3 regions of the Streptomyces sp. NPDC056347 genome follow, and region 1 is predicted to be linked to each of the others. Evidence: riboswitches for the same ligand, from Rfam matches in the RefSeq annotation. Region 1 holds a riboswitch; each other region holds the start of a gene.
What was found. Region 1 has a riboswitch for thiamine pyrophosphate ahead of thiO (glycine oxidase ThiO). Riboswitches for the same ligand answer to the same signal wherever they lie in the genome.
Positions count from the first base shown of each region.

Region 2: another riboswitch for thiamine pyrophosphate. It lies ahead of ACFCV8_RS17645 (thiamine ABC transporter substrate binding subunit); the one in region 1 lies ahead of thiO (glycine oxidase ThiO).
Region 3: another riboswitch for thiamine pyrophosphate. It lies ahead of thiC (phosphomethylpyrimidine synthase ThiC); the one in region 1 lies ahead of thiO (glycine oxidase ThiO).

Region 1 covers NZ_JBHJQP010000047.1:11,376-15,969, reverse strand. The annotation lists gene pknB (Stk1 family PASTA domain-containing Ser/Thr kinase) at 1-612, opposite strand, end outside; gene ACFCV8_RS13645 (thiazole synthase) at 725-1,519, opposite strand; gene thiS (sulfur carrier protein ThiS) at 1,523-1,741, opposite strand; gene thiO (glycine oxidase ThiO) at 1,738-2,943, opposite strand; TPP riboswitch at 2,941-3,052, opposite strand; gene ACFCV8_RS13630 (NAD(P)/FAD-dependent oxidoreductase) at 3,146-4,402, shown strand; gene ACFCV8_RS13625 (Rv2175c family DNA-binding protein) at 4,470-4,594, shown strand, end outside.
Region 2 covers NZ_JBHJQP010000067.1:27,086-31,679, forward strand. The annotation lists gene ACFCV8_RS17635 (phosphatidate cytidylyltransferase) at 1-812, shown strand, start outside; gene rlmN (23S rRNA (adenine(2503)-C(2))-methyltransferase RlmN) at 908-2,014, shown strand; TPP riboswitch at 2,103-2,219, shown strand; gene ACFCV8_RS17645 (thiamine ABC transporter substrate binding subunit) at 2,293-3,402, shown strand; gene ACFCV8_RS17650 (ABC transporter permease) at 3,492-4,594, shown strand, end outside.
Region 3 covers NZ_JBHJQP010000001.1:25,394-29,987, forward strand. The annotation lists gene ACFCV8_RS00160 (SsgA family sporulation/cell division regulator) at 1-205, shown strand, start outside; gene ACFCV8_RS00165 (YibE/F family protein) at 286-1,683, opposite strand; TPP riboswitch at 1,754-1,887, shown strand; gene thiC (phosphomethylpyrimidine synthase ThiC) at 1,880-3,655, shown strand; gene ACFCV8_RS00175 (GNAT family N-acetyltransferase) at 3,809-4,318, shown strand; gene ACFCV8_RS00180 (hypothetical protein) at 4,384-4,594, opposite strand, start outside.

The DNA.
Region 1 (4,594 bases):
GACGCCGCAGGCGTACACGTCGCTGCGGGTGTCGGCGGTGCCGTGCTCGATCTGCTCGGGGGCGAGGTAGGAGACCGTGCCGAGGACGGACCCGGTGGTGTCGGTGGCGGTGCCCACCGCCCGTACCAGTCCGAAGTCGGCGACCTTGACCCGGCCGTCGTCCCCTATCAGGACGTTCTCCGGCTTCATGTCGCGGTGCACGAAGCCCGCGCGGTGCGCCGCGCCGAGGGCGGCGAGGACCGGCTCCAGGATGTCCAGGGCGGCCCGCGGCTGGAGCGCGCCGCGGTCGCGCAGCACGTCGCGCAGCGTGCAGCCCGCGACGTACTCCATCGCCAGGTACACGTACTGGCCCTGGGCGCCCTGGTCGAAGACCGCGACCACGTTGGGGTGCGCGAGCCGGGCCACGGACTTGGCCTCGCGGATGAAGCGCTCGACGAACGTGGCGTCGGCCGCCAGCGTCGGGTGCATCACCTTGAGGGCGAGCACCCGGTCGAGCCGGGTGTCCATGGCCCGGTAGACCGTGGCCATGCCGCCCACGGCGATGCGGGCATCGACGCGGTAGCGGCCGTCGAGCAGCTGCCCGACGAGGGGGTCCTGGAGGGTCGTATCCACGCAAGTGAGTCTACGAGCAGCCGAGGACACCCCTCGCGGTCCGGGGCGGTCCCGGGCCCGTACTGCAGCCGAGCCGTGACAGGGACATGAAGCGCGTGCCGTTCCGCGGGAGTCAGAACGCCGGGCGCTCCGGGTCCAGCACCGCGCGCCCCTCCACCGGCGACGACGCCTCGGCGAAGTGGCGGCGCGGAATCCGGCCCGCCCGGTACGCCAGGCGTCCGCCCGCCACCGCGTGCCGCATCGCCGAGGCCATCAGCTCGGGCTCCTGGGCCCGGGTCACCGCGGACGCCAGCATCACCGCCGAGCACCCCAGCTCCATCGCGAACGCCGCGTCGGAGGCCGTCCCCGCGCCCGCGTCGAGGATCACCGGCACCCGGGCCTGCTCCACGATCAGCCGGAAGTTGTGCGGGTTGCGGATGCCGAGCCCGGAGCCGATGGGGGAGCCCAGCGGCATCACCGCGGCGCAGCCCACGTCCTGGAGACGCCGGGCCAGCACCGGGTCGTCATTGGTGTACGGCAGCACGGTGAACCCGTCGTCCACCAGGATCTCCGCCGCGTCCAGCAGCTCGATCGGATCGGGCAGCAGGGTCCGCTCGTCGGCCACCACCTCCAGCTTGATCCAGTCGGTGCCGAGGGCCTCACGGGCGAGCCGGGCGGTCAGCACGGCCTCACCGGCGGTGAAGCAGCCCGCGGTGTTCGGCAGCACCCGGATCGATAGCCGCTCCAGGACGGAGAGGACCGAGCCCTGCACCGTCGGGTCCAGGCGGCGCATCGCGACCGTGGTCAGCTCGGTGCCGGAGGCGATCAGCGAGCGTTCCAGCACGTCGAGGCTGGGCGCCCCGCCGGTGCCCATGATCAGCCGGGAGCCGAGGACGGCGGAGCCGAGGGCGAGGAGGTCGTCGGACACGGGTCAGCCCCCCTGGACCGCGGTCAGGACCTCGACCCGGTCGCCGTCGGCCAGCGCGGTGGCGGCCCATCGGCCGCGCGGTACGACGGTCTCGTTGACGGCTGCGGCGACCCCGGAGGGCGCGGCGGTCAGGGTGGCGACCAGTACGTCCAGGGTGGTGCCCGCGGAGAGCGGGCGCGGTTCGCCGTTCACGGACACGCAGAGGGACACGGGCTCGGTCATGCGGGCTGCTCCTGACGTACGGAGGAGCCGGCGGGGCTCCCGGAGGGGGCGGCGGACGGGAAGCGGTGCGGGGTGAAGGGGCGGGCCTGCTCGGGCGGCTCGCCGCCGGTGAGGACCTCCGCCATGACGTCACCGGTGAGGGGGGTGAGCAGCACCCCGTTGCGGTGGTGGCCGGTGGCGAGGTGGAGGCCGGGCAGGGCGGTCGGGCCGAGCAGCGGGGCGTTGTCGGGGGAGGCGGGGCGCAGGCCGGCCAGGGTCTCGGTGAGCGGCAGTTCGGTGATGCCGGGGACCAGCTCGTGGGCGTCCCGCAGCAGTTCGTAGACCCCGCCCGCGGTGACGGTGGTGTCCCAGCCCAGTTCCTCGCTGGTGGCGCCGACGACCAGCTCGCCGTTCTCGCGCGGTACGAGATAGACGTGGCTGCCGCGGACCACGGCCCGCACCGTCCGGCTCAGGAACGGCGCGTACCGCACGGGCACGGTCAGCCGCAGCACCTGGCCCTTCACCGGACGGACCGGCGGCACGACCTCCTCCGGCAGCCCCGGGAGGCGGCCGCTGAGGCTGCCCGCGGCCAGTACGACCTGGTCGGCCGCCAGCTCCGTACCCCCGGCGAGCACCGCCCCCGAGGCCCGGCCGCCCGACACGGCCAGCCGCGCCGCCCGCTCGCGGTGGAGGACCACCCCGGCACGCTCGCAGGCGGTCAGCAGGGCGGCGGCCAGCCGGCGTGGATCGATCTGGTGGTCGCCGTCGACCCGCAGGCCGCCCCGGACGCCCGGCGCCAGCATCGGCTCCAGTCGGCGGCACTCACGCCCGGTGAGCCACTCCGACTCCAGGCCCGAACGCCGTTGCAGGGCATGCAGATCCCGCAGATGGGCGCGGTCGTCGGAGTCCAGTGCGACGGCCAGGGTGCCGCAGGCGCGAAAGCCGGTCTCCCGCCCGCTGGCCGCCTCCAGCTCGGCCACGAAGGCCGGATAGCGGGCGGCGGAGGCGAGGTTGAGGCCGAGCAGCAGCTCCTCGCCGTAGTGGAGTTCGGTGACGGCGGCCAGCATTCCGGCCGCCACCCGGGCGGCCCCGCCGCCCGGTTCGGGGTCGGCGAGCGCCGTACGCAGACCGCGCTGCGCGGCCCGCCAGGCGGTCACCAGACCGATGATCCCGCCCCCGATGACGAGGACGTCGTATCCGCTTCCGTTCCGAGGGGAACGCATGGGCTTCCAGCCCCTCCCTTCGCCGGCATGACCCGGATCAGGTTCGTACGGTCGGAGGCCGCCAGCCTCCCTCTCAGCCCGGTGCGTCCGGGCTCCCGCGAGTGCTCTACGGGGCCACCCTAAACCCCGCCCGCGGGCGGGACGAGCGGTCGCGGGGAACCCGCCCTTTCCTGACGCATCGTCAGATGCGTAAGGTGTACGGGTGAGCGAGCAGCAGCAGTCAGAGCAGCCGGACGGGCGGGCCGGGCGCCGCGTCGTCATCGTCGGTGCGGGCATGGCCGGGGTGCAGACCGCGGTGGCCCTGCGGGAGCAGGGCTTCACCGGCCCGGTCGCGCTGATCGGCGCCGAGCCCCACCAGCCCTACGACCGGCCCCCGTTGTCCAAGGCGGTCCTGCTCGGCAAGGCCGAGGACTCCGCCTTCGACATCGACTTCGAGGCGCTGGACATCGAACTGCGCCTGGGCGTCGAGGTCACCGGCCTGCGGCCGGACGCACACGAGCTGGACACCGCCGCGGGCGCCGTCCCCTACGACGTCCTGGTGATCGCGACCGGCGCCGAACCGGTCGTCCTGCCCGGGACCGAGGGAGTCGCGGGCGTCCACCTGCTGCGCACCCTGGACGACGCGGCACGGCTGCGGCCGGTCCTCGGCGAACAGCACGACGTCGTGATCGTCGGCGCGGGCTGGATCGGTGCCGAGTTCGCGACCGCGGCCCGCGCCGCCGGGTGCGCCGTCACCGTCGTCGAGGCCGCCGGCCGGCCCCTCGCGGGCGCCCTGCCCGCCGAGGTCGCCGCCCCGATGGCCGCCTGGTACGCGGACAGCGGCGCCGAACTCCTCACCGGCACCCGGGTCGACCGCGTCGAGCCCGGCCGGGTGGTCCTCGCCGACGGCCGGGTGATCCCGGCCGGAGCGGTCGTCGTCGGCATCGGGGCCCGCCCCGCCACCGGCTGGCTGGCCGGCTCCGGCATCGAGCTCGGCCCCGACGGATCGGTGACCGCCGACGAGGCGCTGCGCACCTCGCTGCCCGATGTGTACGCGGTCGGCGACTGCGCCTCCTTCCCCTCCGCCCGCTACGGCGAGCGCCTGCTCGTCCACCACTGGGACAACGCCCTGCAGGGCCCGCGCACGGCCGCCGCCCACATCCTCGCGGCGGACGCCGGGGACGGCCCGGCGGCGCCGGCCTACGACCCGGTCCCGTACTTCTGGTCCGAGCAGTTCGACCGCTTCGTGCAGTACGCCGGCCACCACGGGGGCGCCGACACCCTGCTGTGGCGAGGCGATCCGGCCGGGCCCGCCTGGTCGGTGTGCTGGCTTCGCGGCGGCGTCCTGGTCGCGGTGCTCGCCGTCGGGCGGCCGCGCGACCTGGCGCAGGGGCGCAAGCTCATCGAGGCGGGGGCACGGCTCGACCCCGAGGCGGTGGCCGACCCCTCCGTGCCGCTGAAGTCGGCGGTCCGCCCGTAGCGCCCCGTGACCCTGAAGGGCGGAGTCCGGGTATCGGCTGTCAGTGCGGGATGGCAGGCTTGTCCCCGTGACCGAGATTGACGCAAAGATCGATGCTCTTGTCCCCGCCTGGCTCCACCTGCCCGATATCGCCGAAATGCTCGATGTCGAGGTGACGCGCGTGCGCCAGCTGGTCAAGGAGGGCCAGCTGAT
Region 2 (4,594 bases), on a different contig from region 1:
GTGCGGGCCGTGATCTGCGAGCTGCCATAGGGGTCGGTGTGGGGCTCGGCGCCGTCATCGTCGCCTCGCTCTTCATCGTGAAGGCCGTCTTCGTCGCCGTCATCGTCCTCGCCGTCGTAGTGGGCCTGTGGGAACTGACCTCCCGGCTCCAGGAGCGCAAGGGCATCAAGGCGCCGCTGATCCCGCTCGCGGTGGGCGGCGCGGCGATGGTGGTGGCCGGTTACGCGTGGGGCGCCGAAGGTGCCTGGATCGCGACGGCGCTGACCGCGCTGGCGGTGCTGGTCTGGCGGATGGCCCAGCCGCCGGAGGACTACCTCAGGGACGTCACGGCCGGGGTGTTCGCGGCGTTCTACGTGCCGTTCCTCGCCACTTTCGTCGCCATGCTCCTGACAGCCGATGACGGACCGCAGCGGGTGCTCACCTTCCTGCTGCTGACCGTGGTCAGCGACACGGGCGCGTACGCCGTCGGCTGGCGGTTCGGGAAGAACAAGCTCGCGCCGCGCATCAGCCCCGGAAAGACCCGGGAGGGCCTGTTCGGAGCCGTCGCCTTCGCGATGGTCGCCGGTGCGCTGTGCATGCAGTTCCTGATCGACGGCGGTTCCTGGTGGCAGGGACTCCTGCTCGGGCTCGCGGTCGCGGCCAGCGCCACCCTCGGCGACCTGGGCGAATCGATGATCAAGCGGGATCTCGGGATCAAGGACATGGGCACGCTGCTGCCGGGGCACGGCGGCATCATGGACCGGCTCGACTCGCTGCTGCCGACCGCTCCGGTGGTCTGGCTGCTGCTGGTGCTGTTCGTTGGCTCCGGCTGATCTCCACCCCCGCTGACCTGCGATTTCCTCGGTGAGGGCCCGCTGTCCACAGGACGGCGGGCCCTCACCGTTCTGTCTGCGACACTGGAAGAACCATGCCTAAGCCCGGAGAACTCACTTTCGTCGCGCCCCGCGGAGCCAAGAAGCCGCCGCGGCACCTCGCCGACCTCACGCCCGCCGAGCGCAAGGAGGCCGTCGCCGCGATCGGCGAGAAGCCGTTCCGCGCCCAGCAGCTCTCGCAGCACTACTTCGCGCGGTACACGCACGACCCGGCCGAGTGGACCAACATCCCCGCCGGGTCGCGGGACAAGCTCGCCGAGGCGATGTTCCCCGACCTGATGTCGGTGGTCCGCCACATCAGCTGTGACGACGACACCACCCGCAAGACGCTCTGGAAGCTGCACGACGGGACGCTCGTGGAGTCCGTCCTGATGCGCTACCCGGAGCGGGTGACGATGTGCATCTCCTCGCAGGCGGGCTGCGGGATGAACTGCCCGTTCTGTGCGACCGGGCAGGCCGGGCTGGACCGCAATCTGTCCACCGCCGAGATCGTCCACCAGATCGTCGACGGCATGCGGGCGCTGCGGGACGGGGAGGTTCCCGGCGGTCCGGCCAGGCTCTCCAACATCGTCTTCATGGGCATGGGCGAGCCGCTCGCCAACTACAACCGGGTGGTCGGCGCGATCCGTCGGCTGACCGATCCCGAGCCGGACGGACTGGGGCTCTCCCAGCGCGGGATCACCGTCTCCACCGTGGGCCTGGTGCCCGCGATGCTCCGGTTCGCCGACGAGGGCTTCAAATGCCGGCTCGCCGTCTCGCTGCACGCGCCGGACGACGAACTGCGCGACACCCTCGTCCCGGTCAACACCCGCTGGAAGGTGGCGGAGGTGCTGGACGCCGCCTGGGAGTACGCGGAGAAGTCCGGCCGCCGGATCTCCATCGAGTACGCCCTGATCCGCGACATCAACGACCAGGCGTGGCGCGGCGACCGGCTCGGCCGGCTGCTCAAGGGCAAGCGCGTGCACGTCAACCTGATTCCGCTGAATCCCACGCCCGGCTCCAAGTGGACCGCCTCGCGGCCCGAGGACGAGAAGGCCTTCGTCGAGGCGATCGCGGCCCACGGCGTCCCGGTGACCGTGCGCGACACCCGCGGCCAGGAGATCGACGGGGCCTGCGGGCAGCTGGCCGCGGCCGAGCGCTGAGCGCCTTCGGGCCGTGTCCGGGCCGATCGGGCGGACACGGCCGGAGCGGCGGGAACGGCCCGTGTAACCTGGGCCCGCAATCAACTTCATATTCCGACAGGGGAGCGCCACAGCGCTGAGAGTGCGGCACCGAGGACAGGTCGGCCGCAGACCCTCTGAACCTCGCCCGGGTCATTCCGGGTAGGAAGTTCGGTCATCAACTCATGCTGTTGCGCCCTGCCCGCTTCCCGCGGGCGGGGCCGCGTCTCTTCCTGGCCAAAACCCAGGAGGAATCCACAATGAGCACCACCCGCAGCACCAGACAGCTCGCGGCATCGGCCCTCGCCGCCGCGCTCGGCGTCACCGTACTCGCCGGATGCGGAAGCTCCGACGATTCGGCCACGGGCTCCGGCGGCACCAAGGGTTCCGGCTCCAAGACCGTGACCCTGGTCAGCCACGACTCCTTCAACGCCTCCAAGGAGGTCCTGAAGGAGTTCACGGAGGAGACCGGCTACACCGTCAAGGTACTGAAGAGCGGCGACGCGGGCGTCGCGCTCAATCAGGAGATCCTGACCAAGGGCTCGCCCCGGGGCGACGTCTTCTTCGGTGTCGACAACACCCTGCTCTCCCGCGCCCTCGACAGCGGGCTCTTCACCCCGTACGAGGCCAAGGGCGTGGACCGGGTCGCGAAGGAAACCCTGCTCGACGCCGAGCACCGGGTCACTCCGGTCGACACCGGTGACATCTGCGTCAACTACGACAAGAAGTACTTCGCCGACAAGAAGCTCGCACCGCCGAGCACCTTCGAGGACCTGGCGAAGCCCGCGTACAAGGACCTGCTGGTCACCGAGAACGCCGGGACCTCCTCGCCCGGCCTCGGCTTCCTGCTCGGCACGGTCGCCGCCTACGGGGAGAACGGCTACCAGGACTACTGGAAGAAGCTGAAGGCCAACGGCGTCAAGGTCGTCGACGGCTGGGAGCAGGCGTACAACGAGGAGTTCTCCGGTTCGGCGGGAGGCAAGAAGGCCAAGGCCGACCGGCCGCTCGTCGTCTCGTACGCCTCCAGCCCGCCCGTCGAGGTGCTGTACGCGAAGCCGCAGCCGGCCGAGGCCCCCACCGGGGTGGCCACCGGGACCTGCTTCCGCCAGATCGAGTTCGCCGGGCTGCTGGACGGGGCGGCGAACGAGAAGGGCGGCAAGGCCCTGCTGGACTTCCTGATCAGCAAGAAGTTCCAGGAGGACATGCCGCTCAACATGTTCGTGAACCCGGTCACCGGCGACGCGAAGCTGCCGCAGCTGTTCACCGAGTTCGGCGCCACGGTGGACCGGCCGAAGACCGTCGCCCCCGACCTGATCGCCAAGAACCGTGAGCAGTGGGTCCAGTCGTGGTCCTCGCTCGTCGTGAAGTAACGAAGACCGCGGGACACGGGCCGGGCGGCAGCGGTACGCGCCCGGCCCGCGGCCCCGCGCTGCGGCAGGGCGCGACGCGGTTCGGCCTGATGGCCGTGCCCGTCGCGTTCTTCGCGCTGTTCTTCGCCTACCCGGTCGCCGCGATCGTCGGCCGGGGCCTGAAGGCGGACGGCGTCTGGCAGTTCGGACGGCTCGGCGAGGTGCTGGCCCGGCCGGACATCCGCGAGGTCCTCTGGTTCACCTGCTGGCAGGCGCTCGCCTCGACCGCGCTGACCCTGCTGATCGCGCTGCCCGGCGCCTATGTCTTCGCCCGCTTCGACTTCCCCGGCAAACAACTGCTGCGGGCCGTCGTCACCGTGCCGTTCGTGCTGCCGACCGTGGTGGCGGGGACCGCCTTCCTGGCCCTGCTGGGACGCGGCGGATTCCTCGACGAACTCTGGGGCGTACGGCTCGACACCACCGTCTGGGCGATCCTGCTCGCCCATGTCTTCTTCAACTACGCGGTGGTCGTCCGCACGGTCGGCGGGCTGTGGGCCCAGCTCGACCCCCGGCAGGAGGAGGCCGCCAGGGTGCTGGGCGCCGGACGGTTCGCCGCCTGGCGGCGGGTCACCCTCCCGGCGCTCGCCCCCGCGGTGGCCGCCGCCGCGCTGATGGTCTTCCTCTTCACCTTCACCTCCTTCGGGGTCGTGCAGATCCTCGGCGGCCCCGGCTTCGCCACGCTGGAGGTGGAGATCTACCGGCAGACCGCGCAGCTGCTCGCCCTGCCGACCGCCGCCGTGCTGACCCTGGTGCAGTTCGCCGCGGTCGGCGCGATCCTCGCCGTGCACGCGTGGACCGTACGGCGCAGGGAGACCGCGCTGCGGCTGGTCGACCCGGCGCGCACGGCGCACGGGCCGCGCGGCGCCGGCCAGTGGGCGCTGCTGGGCGGGGTGCTGCTGACCGTGCTGCTGCTGATCCTGCTGCCGCTCGGGGTGCTCGTGGAGCGCTCCGTGAACACCGGGGACGGCCATGGGCTCGACTACTACCGGGCGCTGGGCTCGGCGGACGCGAGCGGCGGCACGTTCCTGGTCGCGCCGCTCGAAGCGGTCGCCAACTCCCTCGAGTACGCGCTGGTCGCCACGCTCATCGCGCTGGTGATCGGCGGACTCGCCGCCGCCGCGCTGACCCGGCGGGCGGGCCGGCTGGCCCGCGG
Region 3 (4,594 bases), on a different contig from region 1:
CGAGGGACTTTCCGACGTACACATCCGTCTTCAGGTCGGTGAGGACCGGGCGCTCTTCCGGGCCGGTACGGCACCACTTGTGGCCTTTCTCGACCGGACCGACAAGCTCGTGCCGCTCGGGCAGGAGTGCACGCTCGGTGACTTCGAGGGCAATCTGGAGGACGCGCTGGGCCGGATCCTCGCCGAGGAGCAGAACGCCGGCTGACGAAGGGCACCGCCGCGGACCGGTCCGCCGGTCGAACACGGGCACCTGCCGGACGGGTGAATCTGCCGTCCGAGGGGCGGTCACGGCTTCGTCCTTCGGCGACGGCCTTTCCCCGCCCCGGCCCACGAAGGCGCCGAAGCTCCGGCTTCCGCGCCGGTCGCCGCGCGGTCCGCGGAGACGACCAGAGCGGCGAGCGCCGTCGTCACCGGCACCGAGGCGACCAGCCCGATCGAGCCGACCAGTGTCCGTACGATCTCCTCCGCCACCAGCTCGCTGTTGGCCACCGTCCCCATGCTGCTCTGCGCGACGGAGAACAGCAGCAGCAAGGGCAGCGCGGCGCCCGCGTAGGCGAGCACCAGCGTGTTGACGACCGAGGCGATGTGGTCGCGTCCGATCCTGATGCCCGCCCGGTAGAGGCCCCGAACGCCCAACGTCGGGTTCGCCTGGTGGAGTTCCCAGACCGCCGACGTCTGGGTGACGGTCACATCGTCGAGCACCCCGAGCGAACCGATGATGACACCGGCCAGCAGCAGCCCGCTCAGGTCGATGTGCGGGTAGAGGCCGTGGATGAGGCCGGTGTTGTCATCGGTGTTGCCGCTCAGGCTCGCCCACCCGATGAAGAGCGATCCGAGCAGCCCGATCAGCAGCAGCGAGACCAGCGTGCCGACCACCGCGACCGAGGTACGGGCGGTCGGGCCATGGCACATGTAGAGCGCGATCAGCATGATCGCACTGGCCCCGACCACCGCGACGAGCAGCGGATTCGACCCCTGGAGAATGGCCGGGAGGATGAAGAGGGTCAGCACGGCGAACGACACGGCCAGCGCGATCAGCGCCATCACCCCGCGCATGCGGCCCACCGCCACCACGGTCAGCGCGAAGATCCCGGCCAGCAGCGCCATCGGGAACTTCCGGTTCACATCCGTCACGGAGTACTGGAGGTCGTGGGGCGCGTCGGGGGCGTACGCGGCCACCACGCCCTGCCCCTCGCGCAGTTTGCGCGGCGAGTCGGGCTGGAGGATCTCGGTGAAGGTCCGCCCCTTGTCCCGGCCGGTCGTCACCTCGATCGTGGCCCTCTCGCACGGCCCCCGCTCCTCCCCGGCCGACGGGGGGTCGTCGCCGAGGGGCGTCTGAACGGCGTTCACGTCCTTGCAGTTCACCTTGTCGACGGTCACCACCTTTCCCTGCTGGGTCTGCCGGTCGAAGCCGATGCCGGTCCGTTCGTGCGGCGGTGCGCCGCCCGGCCAGAGCGCCACCAGACCGACTACTACTGCGGTGGCGAACGGGATCAGTACGGCCGCGATGACCTTGCGCAGCTGCCGGGAGCCGGGCGCGGCGGGACCGTGACCGTGGGAGTGGCCGTGGAGTTGCTCGTGGGGGTGGTCGTACGCGGATCCGGGCGATTGGTCGTACGTTCGATCGTGAGGTGCGCCCTGCGGCCGGGCCTGTGGTTCGTGGTCCGTGTGGGGAGAGGTCACCGGCCGATCATCGCAAGAAGGGCCGGGCCCTCTGTTCATCGCGCCGGACGGGGCGCTAGCGTGGAGGAACCTTTGCACACGCGGGAGCTCGGAGCACCGGGCTGAGAGGGCGCTGACATCCGTACGCCCGTACGGGACAGGCTGCGCCGACCGCCGAACCTGTTACCGGGTAATGCCGGCGTAGGGAGTAGGTCTCATGACCACATCGGACGCACGCACGCCTGCCTCGGACCAGAGCGTCGAGGCCGGGAAGTCCATCGGCTGGCACAAGGGGTACGTCCAGGGCTCGCGCCCGGACCTCCGGGTGCCGGTCCGTCAGGTGCACCTCAGCAACGGCAAGGACGTGACGCTGTACGACACGTCGGGGCCGTACACCGATCCCTCGGTCGACACCGATGTCCGGCGCGGACTCGCGCCGCTGCGGGAGAACTGGATCATCGCCCGCGGCGACACCGAGGAGTACCCCGGCCGCCCGTCCCGCCCCGAGGACGACGGGCTCAGGCACACCTCGCCGCGTGGCGGGCTGCGCAATCTCGACGCGGTCTTCCCCGGCCGCCCGAGGCTGCCGCGCCGCAGCCGGGACGGCCGGCCGGTCACCCAGCTCGCGTACGCCCGACGGGGCGAGATCACCCCGGAGATGGAGTACGTGGCCATCCGGGAGAACGTCGATCCCGAGGTGGTGCGCGAGGAGATCGCGGCGGGCCGGGCCGTCCTGCCCGCCAACGTCAACCACCCCGAGATCGAACCGATGATCATCGGCAAGCGGTTCCTGGTGAAGGTCAATGCCAACATCGGCAACTCCGCGGTGACTTCCTCCATCGAGGAGGAGGTGGAAAAGATGACGTGGGCAACGCGCTGGGGCGCCGATACCGTCATGGATCTGTCCACCGGCCGCAACATTCACACCACCCGTGAGTGGGTTCTGCGTAATTCACCCGTTCCGATCGGAACGGTCCCGCTCTACCAGGCGCTCGAGAAGGTCGACGGCCGGGCGGAGGAGCTGACCTGGGACATCTACAAGGACACCGTCATCGAACAGGCCGAGCAGGGCGTCGACTACATGACCGTCCACGCCGGCGTACGCCTCCCCTATGTGCCGCTGACCGCCCGCCGGAAGACCGGCATCGTCTCCCGCGGCGGTTCGATCATGGCGGCCTGGTGCCTCGCGCACCACAAGGAGTCCTTCCTGTACGAGCACTTCGAGGAGCTCTGCGAGATCCTCGCGAGCTACGACGTGACGTACTCGCTGGGCGACGGTCTGCGGCCCGGCTCGATCGCCGACGCCAACGACGAGGCGCAGTTCGCCGAGCTGCGTACGCTCGGCCAACTGAACACGATCGCCAAGCGGTTCGGCGTCCAGACCATGATCGAAGGCCCGGGCCATGTCCCGATGCACAAGATCAAGGAGAACATCGACCTCCAGCAGGAGATCTGCGAGGAGGCGCCCTTCTACACCCTCGGCCCGCTGACCACCGATGTCGCGCCGGCGTACGACCACATCACCTCCGGCATCGGCGCGGCGATGATCGCGTGGTGGGGGACGGCGATGCTCTGCTACGTCACGCCGAAGGAGCACCTCGGCCTGCCGAACCGGGACGACGTGAAGACCGGCGTCATCACCTACAAGATCGCGGCGCACGCGGCGGACCTCGCCAAGGGGCACCCGGGGGCGCAGGACTGGGACGACGCGCTCTCGGACGCCCGTTTCGAATTCCGCTGGGAGGACCAGTTCAATCTGGCCCTCGACCCTGACACGGCACGGGAGTTCCACGACGAGACGCTGCCCGCAGAGCCCGCGAAGACGGCCCACTTCTGCTCGATGTGCGGCCCGAAGTTCTGCTCGATGAAGATCTCCCAGGACATCCGGCGCGAGCACGGGGGCACGTCGGAGGAGATCGAGGCGGGCATGGCGGAGAAGTCCAGGGAGTTCGCGGCCTCCGGCAACCGGGTGTACCTGCCGATCGCGGACTGACGCGGAAGCCCGGGGCGTTGCGCGGAGTGCCTTGGTCCGCCGTGCGACGCCCCGCTGCTTCCGGTGTACCCGCGTGCGGCCCGAAACCCCGTGGACGCGGTGGCGGCCGGGTGTTGCCATGGAGGGCGGATTCTCCATGGAACGGTGGTCGTGATGGCTGAGATCAGGATGGCCCTGTCGGTGCGGGAGCTGACCCGTGCGGACCTGCCGTCGTGCGGCTGGACGGGCGACGCGATGCATGTGCGGCAACTCGCGGATCAGCTGCGGCGGGCGGAGGCCGGTGAGATCGACTACCTGGCGGTCTGCACGCCGGTGGGGCTTCCCGTGGCGGTCGGCGGCGTCGACTACACGGTGAAGGAGGGCGCCGGCGAGATCTGGCAGCTCGGGGTCCACCCGGCTCTCCGGTCGTGCGGGATCGGCACGCTGCTGATCCGCTCCGCGGAGCGGCGGATCTCGGCCCGGGGCCTGACCCGGGCCGAACTCGGCGTCGAGGAGGACAACCCCCGGGCCCGGGCCCTCTACGAGCGCCTCGGGTACCAGGCGTACGGCCGGGGCCCCGACTCCTGGGACGTGGTGGCGGAGGACGGCTCGATCCGCAGGTACGAGACGATGTGCACGATGATGCGCCGGGACTTGGCGGTGGGGGAGCACGCCCCTGCCTGAGCGCCGGATGCGCTGCGTTCTCCCCCTGGTCCCGGGCCGGTCACCGCCCGCCCGACGGGAGGCGGTCAGTCCAGCTCGTGCTCGGGGCCGCCGAAGTCGGGGCTGGTGAAGTCCGGTGAGGTGAAGCTCGGGCGGGGACTCGCCGACGCGCCGTCGGCCGGGCTGGAGAAGCCCGGCTTGATGTGGCCGACCTTCGGGATGCGGTTCGCCGAGCGCCGGGGTGTGCGCCGGGCGCGTCCGGCCTCGGGGTCGGCGAGCGCGTCCCGGAGGAACGGC